DNA from 3 places in the Enterobacter adelaidei genome. Region 1 is predicted to be linked to each of the others. Evidence: predicted binding sites of a transcription regulator. Region 1 holds the regulator's gene; each other region holds the start of a gene.
The links. Region 1 encodes CRP, which controls carbon source genes, mostly activating them, when cyclic AMP is high. Its sites were predicted from a motif close to ATGTGANNNNNNTCACAT; they were not measured.
Positions count from the first base shown of each region.

Region 2: a site for CRP is predicted at 2,421-2,438, ahead of ydfZ (putative selenium delivery protein YdfZ). Genes of this name have one in related genera too.
Region 3: a site for CRP is predicted at 2,310-2,327, ahead of AAHF05_RS18800 (2-hydroxycarboxylate transporter family protein). Genes of this name have one in related genera too.

Region 1 is NZ_CP154353.1:4,249,232-4,254,033, forward strand. It holds gene AAHF05_RS20745 (phosphoribulokinase) at 1-367, shown strand, start outside; gene AAHF05_RS20750 (OsmC family protein) at 434-838, opposite strand; gene crp (cAMP-activated global transcriptional regulator CRP) at 1,150-1,782, shown strand; gene AAHF05_RS20760 (YccS/YhfK family putative transporter) at 1,840-3,921, shown strand; gene AAHF05_RS20765 (aspartate aminotransferase family protein) at 3,918-4,802, opposite strand, start outside.
Region 2 is NZ_CP154353.1:2,087,413-2,092,214, forward strand. It holds gene AAHF05_RS10230 (MFS transporter) at 1-390, shown strand, start outside; gene AAHF05_RS10235 (mannitol dehydrogenase family protein) at 613-2,076, shown strand; gene ydfZ (putative selenium delivery protein YdfZ) at 2,120-2,323, opposite strand; gene AAHF05_RS10245 (universal stress protein) at 2,610-3,041, shown strand; gene AAHF05_RS10250 (GntR family transcriptional regulator) at 3,077-3,763, opposite strand; gene ydfG (bifunctional NADP-dependent 3-hydroxy acid dehydrogenase/3-hydroxypropionate dehydrogenase YdfG) at 3,855-4,601, opposite strand; gene dcp (peptidyl-dipeptidase Dcp) at 4,744-4,802, shown strand, end outside.
Region 3 is NZ_CP154353.1:3,866,820-3,871,621, reverse strand. It holds gene AAHF05_RS18810 (response regulator) at 1-491, opposite strand, end outside; gene AAHF05_RS18805 (sensor histidine kinase) at 481-2,106, opposite strand; gene AAHF05_RS18800 (2-hydroxycarboxylate transporter family protein) at 2,452-3,813, shown strand; gene AAHF05_RS18795 (fumarylacetoacetate hydrolase family protein) at 3,831-4,694, shown strand; gene citC ([citrate (pro-3S)-lyase] ligase) at 4,708-4,802, shown strand, end outside.

The DNA of each region.
Region 1 (4,802 bases):
CATGAGCGAGCGCGGCCATTCACGAGAAGCGGTCATGGACTCCGTGGTGCGCTCCATGGAGGATTACATCAACTTCCTGACGCCACAATTCTCCCGTACCCATATTAACTTCCAGCGAGTACCGACAGTCGACACCTCCAACCCATTCGCGGCCAAAAGCATCCCGTCGCTGGATGAGAGCTTTGTGGTGATCCATTTCCGCAACCTCGAAGGCATTGATTACCCCTGGCTGCTGGCCATGCTGCAGGGCTCGTTTATTTCGCACATGAATACATTAGTGGTGCCGGGCGGAAAAATGGGGCTGGCGATGGAGCTCATCATGACGCCGCTGGTACAGCGGTTGATGGAAGGGAAGCAGATCGCGTGATCATATTCCCTCTCCCGGTGGGAGAGGGTTAGGGTGAGGGCATCAACACGCACGATGCCCCATCAATCACGCCTCGATCACTTCATACGAATGTGTGATTTTTACTGCTTTCTCCAGCATTAACGCCACAGAGCAGTATTTCTCCGCAGACAGGTCCACCGCGCGTGAAACGGCCGCGTCTTTCAGTTCTTTACCGGTGACTACAAAGTGCAGGTTAATATGGGTGAACAGGCGTGGTGCCTCTTCACGGCGTTCCGACGTGAGTTTAACTTCGCAATCCGTTACATCATGACGGCCTTTTTGCAGAATCGAGACCACATCAATCGCGCTGCATCCACCGGCAGCCATCAATACCATCTCCATCGGGCTTGGTGCTTTATCGCCGGAGTTACCATCCATCAAAACCTGGTGCCCTGAAGCGGACTCGCCCAGGAACGTTAAACCTTCAACCCATTTCACGCGCGCTTGCATATTCATTAACTCCAACGTTGCATTTTTGGTGACAGATTACGCGTGCGTTACATTTCTCGCAATGGAAGGCGACCTGCATCATGCTGAAGCGAGACACCAGGAGACACGCGGCGAAAGCTATGCTAAAACACTCAGGATGCTACAGTAATACATTGACGTTACACATGTATGCAGAGGACATCAAACTTTACTGGCTGCGAAACGTTACGATAGCCGACTTCCCAGGGTATGGGTAAGAATTCGATTGCAACCCCAGAGTCCGGATGCATCTGATGACTCTGGTGACAGCTTATAACAGAGGATAACAGCGCATGGTGCTTGGCAAACCGCAAACAGACCCGACTCTCGAATGGTTCTTGTCTCATTGCCACATTCATAAGTACCCATCGAAGAGCACGCTGATTCACCAGGGTGAAAAAGCGGAAACGTTGTATTACATCGTAAAAGGCTCGGTGGCAGTGCTGATCAAAGATGAAGAAGGGAAAGAGATGATCCTTTCTTATCTGAACCAGGGCGATTTCATCGGTGAACTGGGCCTGTTTGAAGAAGGCCAGGAACGTAGTGCCTGGGTTCGTGCAAAGACAGCATGTGAAGTGGCTGAAATTTCTTACAAGAAATTCCGTCAGTTGATTCAGGTTAACCCTGATATCCTGATGCGTCTTTCTTCCCAGATGGCTCGCCGTCTGCAGGTTACATCTGAGAAAGTGGGTAACCTCGCCTTCCTGGACGTTACCGGTCGTATCGCGCAGACTCTGCTTAACCTGGCAAAACAACCTGATGCGATGACCCACCCTGACGGCATGCAGATTAAAATTACCCGTCAGGAGATCGGCCAGATCGTCGGCTGCTCCCGTGAAACAGTGGGCCGTATTCTGAAAATGCTGGAAGATCAGAACCTGATCTCCGCCCACGGTAAAACCATCGTGGTCTACGGAACGCGTTAATTCCACTCAAACGGCGTGCCATCGCAAGGTGTCACGCCGTTTTTGTCTCTCTTCCCCATGTGGCGTAGGCTGATTTATCACCCGGAAGTTAACTATGCACTGCGACAAACGCTGGTGTTGTGTCTTCCTGTAGCCATCGGCCTGATCCTCGGACATCTTCAGCAAGGTCTGCTGTTTTCTCTCGTGCCCGCCTGCTGCAACATTGCTGGCCTGGACACACCGCATAAGCGCTTTTTTAAACGTCTGATTATTGGCGGCTCGCTGTTTGCTGGCTGTAGCCTCGCCGTGCAGCTCTTACTCGCCCGCGATATTCCGCTGCCGTTAATCCTGACCGTGCTGGCGATGACGCTCGGCGTCACCGCCGAAATCAGTTCCCTTCATGCGCGCCTGCTTCCCGCCTCACTGATAGCGGCCATCTTCACGCTGAGCCTCGCGGGTAACATGCCGGTGTGGGAGCCGCTACTGATCTACGCCCTGGGTACGCTGTGGTATGGGCTGTTTAACTGGTTCTGGCTGTGGCGGGAACAGCCCCTGCGTGAATCATTGAGCCTGCTCTATGTGCAACTTGCGGATTACTGCGAGGCCAAATACACCCTGCTCACCCAGCATACCGATCCGGAAAAATCGTTACCGCCGCTGCTGACGCGCCAGCAAAAGGTGGTGGATCTGATAAGCCAGTGTTATCAGCAACTACACATGCTCGCCGCCAACAAGAATCACGAATACAAACGGCTGCTGCGTATCTTCCAGGTGGGGCTGGATCTGCAAGAACATATCTCCGTGAGCCTGCATCATCCTCAGGAGGTGCAAAATCTGGTCGAGCGCAGCCATGCCGAAGCGGTGATCCGCTGGAATGCGCAAACCGTCTCTGCGCGTCTGCGGGTGCTGGCTGATGACATTTTATATCACCGCTATCCCACGCGTTTTAACATGGACAAACAACTCGGCGCGCTGGAGAAAATCGCCCGCCAGCATGAGGACAACCCGGTGGGCCAGTTTGCCGCCTGGCATTTCAGCCGTATCGCCCGCGTGTTGCGCACCCAACGCCCGCTTTATCCCCGCGATCTCATGGCGGATAAACAAAAACGTCTGCCGTTATTGCCGGCGCTCAGAAGCTATCTGTCTCTTAAATCGTCCGCTCTGCGCAACGCCGCACGGATTAGCGTCATGCTCAGTACCGCCAGCCTGATGGGCATGGCGCTGCATCTACCTAAACCCTACTGGATCTTAATGACCGTGCTGTTTGTCACCCAGAACGGCTATGGCGCCACGCGCGTGCGTATACTGCACCGGGCGGGCGGAACGATGGCCGGGCTGATTATTGCGGGCGTCACGCTGCACTTTCACGTGCCGGAAGGTTATACCCTGGCGGGAATGCTGATAATTACGCTAGTGAGCTACCTGATTATCCGCAAAAACTATGGCTGGGCGATGGTGGGCTTTACGGTAACGGCGGTATACACCCTGCAACTGCTCACGCTCAATGGCGAACAATTTATTGTCGCCAGACTGATCGATACCCTGATTGGCTGTCTGATTGCCTTTGGCGGCATGGTCTGGCTGTGGCCGCAATGGCAAAGCGGACTGTTGCGCCAGAACGCCCATGACGCGCTGGAGGCCGACCAGCAGGCCATTCGTCTGATCCTGAGCGACGATCCGCAACCCTCCCCGCTGGCGTATCAGCGGATGAAGGTAAACCAGGCGCACAACGCCCTGTTTAACTCGCTCAACCAGGCAATGCAGGAACCGGGCTTTAACTCGCACTATCTGGCGGATATGAAGCTCTGGGTGACGCACAGCCAGTTTATCGTCGAGCACATTAACGCCATGACCACGCTGGCGCGCGAGCACACGATGCTGACGCCGGATCTGGCGCAGCGCTATTTGCAGTCGTGTGAAATTGCCTTACAGCGGTGTCAGCAGCGTCTGGAGTATGACGCGCCGGGCGAGTCGGGCGACTCGAATATTCTGGAAGCGCCGGAGACGTTAACCCACGGGCCAATGAGCACGCTGGAGCAGCATTTACAGCGCATTCTGGGGCATCTGAACACCATGCACACCATTTCGTCGGTGGCATGGCGTCAGCGCCCGCATCACGGGATTTGGTTAACGCGGATATTAAAGCGGACGGAGTATTAACCTTTTACGATTTTCTCGACTGCCGCGGCAAAACGGGTTAATCCATCTTCAATGTCTTTGTCTTCTACCACCAGCGACGGTGCAAAACGCATCACATCCGGTCCCGCGTTCAGCACCATCACCCCTTCGCGGGCGGCGGCATGCAGGAAATCGCGCGCGCGACCTTTGTACTGCGGTTTCAGCTCGGCACCGATCAGCAGCCCCATCCCGCGGATCTCGCTGAACACGTCAAACCGATCGTCAATCTGCTGCAGGTGTTTCACAAACAGCTCGCGCTTGGCGCTGACGCCGTTCAGAACCTCAGGTGTATTGATAATATCAAATGCCGCGCCCGCCACGGCACTCGCCAGCGGGTTCCCGCCATAGGTGGAACCGTGAGAACCAACGTGGAACGCGGAGGCAATCTCCTGAGTCGTCAGTACCGCACTCACCGGGAAACCACCGCCGAGCGCTTTGGCGCTGGTGAGAATATCCGGCGTCACGCCGTAGTGCATATAGGCAAACAGATCGCCGGTACGTCCCATCCCGCATTGCACTTCATCAAACACCAGCAGCGCCTGATGCTCATCGCACAGCGCACGCAGGCCTTTCAGGAATTCCGGCGTCGCCGCCGTCACGCCGCCTTCACCCTGGATCGGCTCGACAACAACCGCGCAGGTGTGGTCGTCCATCACCGCTTTCACCGCATGCAGATCGTTAAACGGCACATGGACGATGTCGGCCGGTTTCGGGCCAAATCCGTCGGAATACTTCGGCTGGCCGCCGACGGAGACGGTAAAGAAGGAGCGTCCGTGGAAGGCATTGTGGAAGGCAATGATTTTGGTTTTGTACGGGCTGTGGCGCGTGGTTGCGTAGTAGCGCGCCAGCTTGAAGGCGGTTTC
Region 2 (4,802 bases), 2.2 Mb from region 1:
ATCGTTGATAAAAGTTATGCGCCGGGCGTGATTATGCTCTCGATCATCGTTATCCATAATTTTGCCGTTCTGGGGCTGTTTGCGCTGGAAAACATCACCATGGCGGAGATGTTTGGTTCGCGTAATCGCTTTACCCGTATGGCCATTTCAAAAGAGGCGGGTGGTCTGGTGGCGGTCGGGTTTGGCCCTGTGCTGGCCGGGATCTTCTGCAATATGACCGGCTCCTGGTGGCCGATTGTCGCCATGCTGGTGGCCTATTCCGTGATTGGGCTGGTTTCTGCATTCCTGATGCCGGAAGTGCGTGACCGTGATCTGAGCGCGGCGCAAGATGCAGCGGAAGTCGCGCCAGAAGAGTCCGTAAGCTTCGGAGCCGTCTCCTCACGGCGCTGATGGTTTATAACTTGAGTAATTTGTCACACAACTTTCAGCGTGTGTCACACCACATGAACAAAAGTTAATATAAATCAAAATTTCAAACTGAAGTATCAGTATGGTTAATGGCAGTTATTTTTTTACCCCAACTGCCATTCTAGTTGGTGTAGTCAGCAGGCACTGCCGCTCTGGTCAATGAGCGGCAGTGGTTCACAGCGTTCTACTTAACGAGTCTTAATCATGGAAAACCGGTTATTACAGGCGAAAGCCACGCTTCCTCAGTACACTCGCGACGACCTGAAGGCACGCATTGTTCATCTTGGCTTCGGCGCATTTCACCGTGCGCATCAGGCGGTTTATGCCGACATTCTCGCAGCGGAACACGGCAGCAACTGGGGTTATTGTGAAGTAAACCTGATTGGCGGCGAGCAGCAGATTGCCGATCTCAACGCGCAGGATAACCTCTATACCGTGGCGGAGATGTCTGCCGATGCATGGACATCTCGCGTGGTCGGAGTGGTCAAAAAAGCACTCCATGCGCAGGTTGACGGGCTGGAGACCGTGCTGGCCGCGATGTGTGAACCGCAGGTGGCAATTGTCTCGCTGACGATCACCGAGAAAGGGTATTGTCACTCACCCGCGACCGGACAACTGATGTTCGATCATCCGTTAATTGCTGCCGACCTGCAAAACCCCCATCACCCGACATCCGCACCCGGGGTAGTGGTTGAAGCCCTGGCGCGCCGTAAAGCTGCGGGTTTGCCTGCTTTCAGCGTGATGTCCTGTGACAACATGCCGGAGAACGGCCATGTGATGCGCAATGTCACCTGTGCTTATGCTCGCGCTGTCGATGGTGAGCTGGCGGACTGGATTGAATCCAGTGTCACCTTCCCGTCAACGATGGTGGACCGCATCGTGCCTGCAGTAACGGCAGACACGCTGAATAAAATCGAACAACTGACTGGCGTGCGCGACCCGGCGGCAGTGGCCTGCGAACCGTTCCGCCAGTGGGTGATCGAAGATAACTTTGTTGCCGGGCGTCCTGAATGGGAAAAAGCCGGGGCCGAGCTGGTGTCAGACGTTATTCCGTTTGAAGAGATGAAGCTGCGTATGCTCAATGGCAGTCATTCATTCCTTGCCTATCTTGGTTATCTGGCGGGTTACCAGCATATCAACGACTGTATGCAGGATGAAAATTACCGCCTCGCCGCGCATAAGCTGATGCTCAACGAGCAGGCGCCAACCTTAAAAGTGAAAGGCGTCGATTTAGGTCATTATGCCGATCTGCTGATTGCTCGCTACAGTAACCCGGCCCTGCGTCATCGAACCTGGCAAATTGCGATGGACGGTAGCCAGAAGCTCCCGCAGCGTATGCTGGATTCTGTGCGCTGGCATCTGGTGCATCAAAAGCCGTTCCCGCTACTGGCATTGGGTGTGGCTGGCTGGATGCGCTATGTTGGCGGTGTGGATGAACAGGGTAATACCATTGAGGTGAGCGATCCGCAACTGGCCGTGATTCAGGCGGCAGTGAAGGGAAGTACCGAGGGGGAAAGCCGTGTGAAAGCCCTGCTTGGCATCGAGGCTATTTTTGGCAGAGAGTTACCTGAAGAGGCTAGCTTTGTGGATGCGGTGATGAGCGCGTATCAGACGTTGCTACAGAAGGGAGCAAAAGCCACGGTGGCACAGTACGCCGCGCAACGATAATTCATCTCATGCCGCCGTTCGCGGCGGCATGTACGGGTACAATTTAGTGCATACCCAGGCGAATCAGTTCAATCGGTTCGAACTTACCTTCGCATCCTTCCACTTCCACCGTTTTGCTACGACGCACTTGCGCGGCATCAAGACCGTCGCTATGGATCGCTTTAATGACCCCGGTATGGCCTGTGCCGTTTATCATGACGCGGCTGCCAGTGGTAATTGCATTACGGTTACGGTCGTATGTCATCATGGTATATTCTCCTCTCTAACTTATCCGTTACGGCGCTAATTCAGGTTTGCCGTTCACGGGGCATATAAATACGCCTGTCCGCGCTTCATGTTTTTGTTTTTGATCAAACTCACACTTTTTTGTTTATTGCATCGAGTGCTGACGGTTCACGACAGCAATTTACAAAGCAGACCGTTATTTTCATAAGCTGATAGTTTCGATAGGGAAGCGTTGAGGGTTGGTTTATATTTGTGATGCCATTCTGGAGGCAGGAAATAACCCTTCATCGGAATAAGGAGTCAGGCTTATGTATAAGAAGATTTTGATGCCTGTTGATGTGTTTGAAATGGAGTTAAGCGATAAAGCGGTACGCCATGCGGCCAACCTGGCAAAGGCTGAGGGTGCGTCGATTACCCTGGTCAACATTCTTCCGGCCAGCAGTCGCTCACTGCTGCGCGGGTTTAACGCTGATATTAAAAAGTTTGAAGAGTATATGACCGCTGAATCCGGGAAGAAAATGAACGAGTTAAAGAGACTGTTCGATATCTCCCCTGAGAATATTCACGGCATGGTTCGTTTTGGCAATGTCCGCGATGAAATTATCAAGCTGAGCAAGGAGGGGGAATATGATGTGATCGTCATCGGGTCGAAAAACCCGGGCATCACCACTCATCTGCTTGGTTCAAATGCGGAATCTATTCTGCGCTACGCCACTATTCCGGTATTAGTCGTTCGTTAATTTCTTCACCGCATCCGTAAGGGGTGCGGCAAATGTTACTCTTCGCTGAACCACTCGCTATTTTCCTGGCGAATAAGCTGCACAGATTCACTAATTTCCTGCAAATGCAGTGTCATCGCTTTTTCCACACCGTCTGCATCGCGTTTTTCAAGCGCACTGAAAATATCATGATGCTGGCGGAGCAGCATTTCCGGCGGGGAGACGTGATCGAGGCTCATGTAGCGCACGCGGTCGATGGTGGCCTTAATGTTCTCGATGGTGTCCCAGGCCAGCTGGCAATCGGCAATCTGCGCCAGTTTCTGGTGGAATTCGTCATCCAGCAGGAAGAAATCATTGAGCTGTTTACGGTCTATCGCAATACGCTGCTGGTGCAGATTTTGCTCCAGCAGATAACACTGGTTGTCGTTGATAAGCGTTGCAGCACGGCGTGCGACGGCACATTCAATCGCCTGGCGAACAAAACAGCCGTTGCGCACCTGAGAGAGTGAAATTTTGTTCACATAGCTGCCGCGCTGCGGGCGGATCTGAATCAGACCGTTTTCTGCGAGCTTAATAAACGCTTCGCGCACCGGCTGACGGGAAACGTCAAAACGCACGGACACCTCTTTTTCAGAAAGCGGTGTACCAGGTGGGATCAGGCAATGGACAATATCACGTCGCAAAATGCGATAGATTTGCTGGTTTACTGGCTGGGTGGGATTGAGTTGCGATTCAGCGGCCATGAGTTGTCATTTCTCAGAGAGTTAGCCTGAACATACTACCATTCTTTTATAACCCGAAACAGACCCGGCCCGCAGGCCGGGAAGGGCTCAGTTAGCCACGATGGACGTTAAGTCCGGCAAAACTCTGGCTGACCGGCATCATTTCTACGGTGTTGATGTTGACGTGTTTCGGCAGCGTCGCCACCCACCACACCGTTTCAGTGACATCTTCCGGCGTTAGCGCGTTAGCGTTTTCGTAGGTTTTACCCGCTTTCGCGTCATCGCCTTTGAAACGCACGTTGGAGAATTCAGTCCCGCCAACCAGACCCGGTTCGATATCGGTGACGCGAATGGCCGTACCGTGCAGGTCGGTACGCAGGTTCAGGCTGAACTGGCGCACAAACGCTTTGGTCGCGCCATAGACGTTGCCGCCCGCATATGGCCAGCTCCCGGCGGTGGAACCAATATTGATAATGTGGCCGCGGTTGCGCTCGACCATGCCCGGCAGCACCGCGCGGGTCATATAGACCAGCCCTTTGTTGTTGGTGTCGATCATGTTTTCCCAGTCTTCAACGCTGGCTTTGTGGGCAGGCTCCATGCCCAGCGCCAGACCGGCATTGTTGACCAGCACATCAATGGCACGCCATTCGGCAGGCAGGTTAGTAATCATCTCTTCAATGGCCGCGCGGTTACGCACATCCAGTTGCGCGGTCAGGATGCTGTCACCCAGTTCGTCTTTCAGCTCCTGCAGGCGCTCCTGACGACGGCCCGTTGCAATCACCTTGTGTCCGTTGGCGACGAAGCGACGCGTGATGCTTTCACCAAAACCCGCTGTCGCCCCGGTAACTAAAATAATCATCTCACTGTTCCTCAACGCTTTTTGTGTTGTACTAACATAGCACGGTCGCCGAGGGTGCGTTAAGGCAACATTTGTATGGCAGCATTGCAGGGGATGGCGGCCTGGCCTAATCTGGGAGGATACCCGTACTCAGGAGCAAAAGATGACGGCCACGAATCCCTTTTTTGAAATCAGCCTTTTACCTTACCAGGCACCTCATTT
Region 3 (4,802 bases), 380 kb from region 1:
GTATTTTCCTCAATGCCTTTGCTGCCGTTGTCCTGGCGGTAGTTTTTCGCCTGTAGCTGATACAGCGAATCCACGTTTTGCTGGTCGACAATCTTCCAGACGCGCTGTTGCTCGGCGAATTGGACAAACCGCTCCAGCGACTGGCTGAGCCGCTTCCAGGAGACGGGTTTGAGGATGTAGTCGAACGCGCCATTACGAATCGCCTGGCTGCAGGTGTCCATATCGCTGGCGGCGGTGATGAAAATCACCGAGCAGTTGGCACGGGCGAGCATGGGGTTATTGATAAGCGAGATACCTTTGCCATCAGGCAGATAGTTATCCAGCAGCACGAGCTGCGGCTGTTTGCTTTCAAGCTCTGCCTGGGCTGCAGCCAGCGACGAGGCAATGCCCACCAGCCTCAGACGCGGATGCTTGCCTATCAGCTCCGCGTGCAGCTGCGCCAGCTCGTTCTCGTCTTCCACAATCAGTACGTCGATAAGTTCATGTCGCATAGTCGGTGTTTTCCAGTTGCCGGGCGGTTCCCGTGGCCGGGATAAACAAGGAGAAAATGGCGCCGCGCGGGGTATTATCGGCAACTTCTATCGCGCCGCCAGCCTGCGTAACATAGCTTTCGATCAGATACAGGCCAATCCCATGATCGCCGCGCGTTTTGGTGGTGATACCGCGTTCAAATATCCTGTCACGGATCTCCGGTTGAATGCCCACGCCCTGGTCCGCCACTTCAATAATCAGCTCCTGTTCGCTGAGCTTAATCAGTACCTCCACCGGCGCGTGGGGCAGTGGCGACCGCTGCGTCGCTTCAATGGCGTTATCCAGCAGGTTACCAATAATTGAAATCAGCTCTTGTTCCCCAAGGGGCAGGAACGGTCTGTCCAGTCGACAGGCCGGGTCGAAACTCAGTTCAACACCTTTCTCCCGCGCGCGGGCGGCTTTCCCCAGCAGCAGACCGCACAGAGTTGGAGAGCTGAAGCGAGAGGAGATAAAGTCCAGCAACTCCTGGGCGTGTTCAGACTGCGCCTGAATGTAGCCAATCGCCTCTTCATAGCGTCCCATATGCAGCAGGCCGGACAAGGTCGTCATCCGGTTTAACTGCTCGTGGCGCATAATGCGCAGGTTATCTACATAGCGTTTTACCTGGCTGAGCTGGGCGCTAAGCGAGTCTATTTCATTGCGATCGCGGAAGGTGATCACCCAACCCTGCAGCGACCCCTCAAGCATGATGTGGACCCGGCTGGCAATCACCGTGAGATCGTTAAAACGGCAAATCTCGTCGTGGGTATCTTTCGCCAGCATCGTCTGCGTGTCGAAGAACGGGACCGGATCGATCACCTGGCTTATCAGCTGTCCGCGCAGTTCGCGGGCCGGCTGGCTCAGACCGAGCAGTTTGCGCGCTGCCTGGTTGATCACTTCAATGCGCCGCCGATCGTCAATGGCAATCACCCCTTCATAAATAGACTCCATCATCGCCTTTTGCTGCCGCACCAGCAGACCGATTTCTCGCGGTTCGAGGGAGAAAATCTGCTTCTTAATGCTGCGGGTAAAGAACCAGGAGAAGATGAAGAGGGCCATCAACAACAGCACGGCGGCAATCAGGATATTGACGACCTTACTGACGGTAACGGTATCAAGGTAGCTGGTGAGATAGCCTACCGAAACAATGCCCACTACCTGCCCGGCATCGTTGAAAATGGGGGCTTTACTGCGTAGCGAAATGCCCAACCCTCCTTTACGGATGGTGATGGTACTTTTTCCCTGCAAAACGGCTTCGTTGTCTCCGCCAACCAGCGTAGTACCAACTCTGTCAGCAAAAACGGAATGAAAAAGGTGCTGTCCCTTATTATCTCCAATCACAATAAAGCTGGCGTCACTGTGTGAAGCTATTTTCTGCATAAAGTCGTGAATGCTTTTGATATCTTTTTGTTCAACTTCATCACGTAATGTAGGAATAATCGCAATTTCTTCTGCCTGTATTTTGGCTCGCGCACTCATTTCCTGATAAAGCTGTTTACCGACGTCGACATAATAATATCCGCCCAGTAACGCGAAAAGCACTGAGAAAAAGGCAACCAGCGAAATAAACAGCTTGATCTGGAAAGATACTTTCATAACTATCACGCGAGGTAGCAACAAAGAAAGCCAATATATCATCTTTTCTCGAGTGGATGGCCGCTTTGCCGAAAACTTGTGATCCCTTGCACAGCAGGGGTTGTAAAAGATTTATCCGGAAGACTTATGCGCTTCAGAGCGCGCAAACAAATGTTATTTGTTTGTTCAAATCGGAAAAGAAACCATAAAAACCACGATAATAAATAAGGTGTAAATCACATTAAATAAAAGAAACCATTAAAACCATAGCTGCCATTAAAACTTCGCTTTTAATATGCCATTCCTCACATAAAGTAAGCCTTTGTGACTCTAAGCTGAACGCACAAAATAACCAAGGGGCTTATTATGAGCACAACTGACGATTCTTTCTCTGTTACCCACGACCCGATTGAAATTCAGCGACCTTCGCTCAAAGAGCGCTGGTGGCATATTATGGATACCTGGAAAATCGGGATTATTCCTCTGCCACTGTTCATTCTTGCTGGTGCGCTGATTGCGATTGATTGTCTGGGCGGGAAACTGCCGAGTGATATCGTGGTAATGGTGGCGACGCTGGCTTTCTTTGGCTTTGCCTGCGGCGAGTTTGGCAAACGCCTGCCGATTGTCGGCAAGCTGGGCGCGGCGGCGATTTGCGCCACCTTTATCCCTTCCGCGCTGGTCTATTACGGCCTGCTGCCGGATGTGGTGGTCGAGTCCACGACCAAGTTCTACAAATCTACCAACATTCTCTATCTCTACATCTGCTGCATCATTGTCGGCAGCATCATGAGTATGAACCGCACGGTACTGATTCAGGGCTTCCTGCGCATCTTCTTCCCGATGCTGTGCGGCGAAATCGTCGGCATGCTGGTGGGGATGGGCGTCGGTCTGGCGCTGGGTCTTGAGCCATTCCAGATCTTCTTCTTTATCATTCTGCCGATTATGGCGGGCGGCGTTGGGGAAGGGGCGATCCCGCTTTCTATCGGTTATGCCACCCTGTTGCATATGGACCAGGGAGTGGCGCTCGGTCGCGTGTTGCCGATGGTGATGCTCGGTGGTCTGACGGCGATCATTATCTCCGGCTGCCTGAACCAACTGGGTAAACGCTACCCACACCTGACTGGTGAAGGCCAACTGATGCCAAACCGCGCCAATGCGGATACCTCCGTCTCTCAACCTGCCTTCTCCGGTAAAGCGGATGTCACCACGATTGCTTCTGGCGCGCTGCTGGCGGTATTGCTCTACATGCTGGGGATGCTCGGTCACAAACTGATTGGTCTGCCTGCACCGGTTGGCATGCTGTTTATGGCGGTACTGGTGAAGCTGTGCAACGGTGCTTCTCCGCGCCTGCTGGAAGGTTCTCAGGTGGTCTACAAATTCTTCCAGACCTCAGTAACTTACCCGATTCTCTTCGCCGTTGGCGTGGCGATCACCCCGTGGCATGAGCTGGTGGCCGCGTTCACCGTGAGCAACCTGTTAGTCATCGTCAGCACTGTTTCTGCACTGGTGGCGACCGGTTTCTTCGTCGGAAAAAAGATTGGTATGCACCCGATTGATGTCGCCATCGTCTCCTGCTGCCAGAGTGGCCAGGGCGGTACCGGCGATGTGGCGATCCTGACCGCAGGTAACCGTATGAGCCTGATGCCATTCGCCCAGATTGCAACCCGTATCGGCGGCGCGATTAACGTCTCTATCTCACTGCTGATTCTGGGCAACTTCCTCGTTTAAGTTTTCAGGAAAGAACAATGAAACTCGCAAGCTTTGTATACCAGGGAAAACGCAGCTACGGCATCGTGCAGGCCGAAGGTGTGATTGATTTAGGTCGCCGTCTGGGCGACCGCTACAGCGACCTTAAAGCGCTGTTGCAGGGCAACGGGCTGGCGCAGGCCACCCGTTATCTGAACGATGCCGTGGATGTACCTCTGAATGCCATCACCTTCTTACCGGTGATTGAGCAACCGGAAAAAATTCTCTGCGTGGGCATGAACTACGCCGATAAGCGCAAGGAGTTTGACCAGCATAACCCGGCCCCGACGCTGTTTGTACGCTTCCCGGATTCCCAGACCGGCCACAACGAGCCGGTACTGAAACCGCGCCATTCCAGCGAATTTGACTATGAAGGCGAGCTGGCGGTGATCATCGGTAAAGGCGGGGAGAACATCAGCCGTGACGACGCGCTGCGCCACGTTGCAGGTTACAGCTGCTACATGGACGGTTCCGCCCGCGACTGGCAGCACACATGGTTTACCGCCGGTAAAAACTGGCGTCAGACCGGCGCGTTTGGCCCATGGATGGCGACGGCCGATGAGATCCCGGACCCGCATCAGCTGGCGATCCGCACCTGGCTGAACGGCCGTATGGTGCAGGAGGACAATACCAGCAGCATGATCCACAAGGTGGCGGAGCTTATCGAGTACATCAGCACCTTTACCCGCCTCAGCCCAGGCGATGTGATCATCACCGGCTCCCCTGGCGGTGTGGGTAAAAAACGTAACCCGCCGCTGTTTATGAAAGAGGGCGATCGCATTGAGGTAGAGATCGAGCATATCGGTCATCTGAGCAATGTGATCATGGAAGCGCCAGCCACCGGGCTTGCGGTAGCACACTAAGTAAGGCGGCAGTATGCAATCGCAACCCATTGATTTTCGCCACACCCTCGTGGCGAAACACCCGGAACGCTTAAGCCAGATCCGTTACCTGCTGGCAGACAGCGGCCT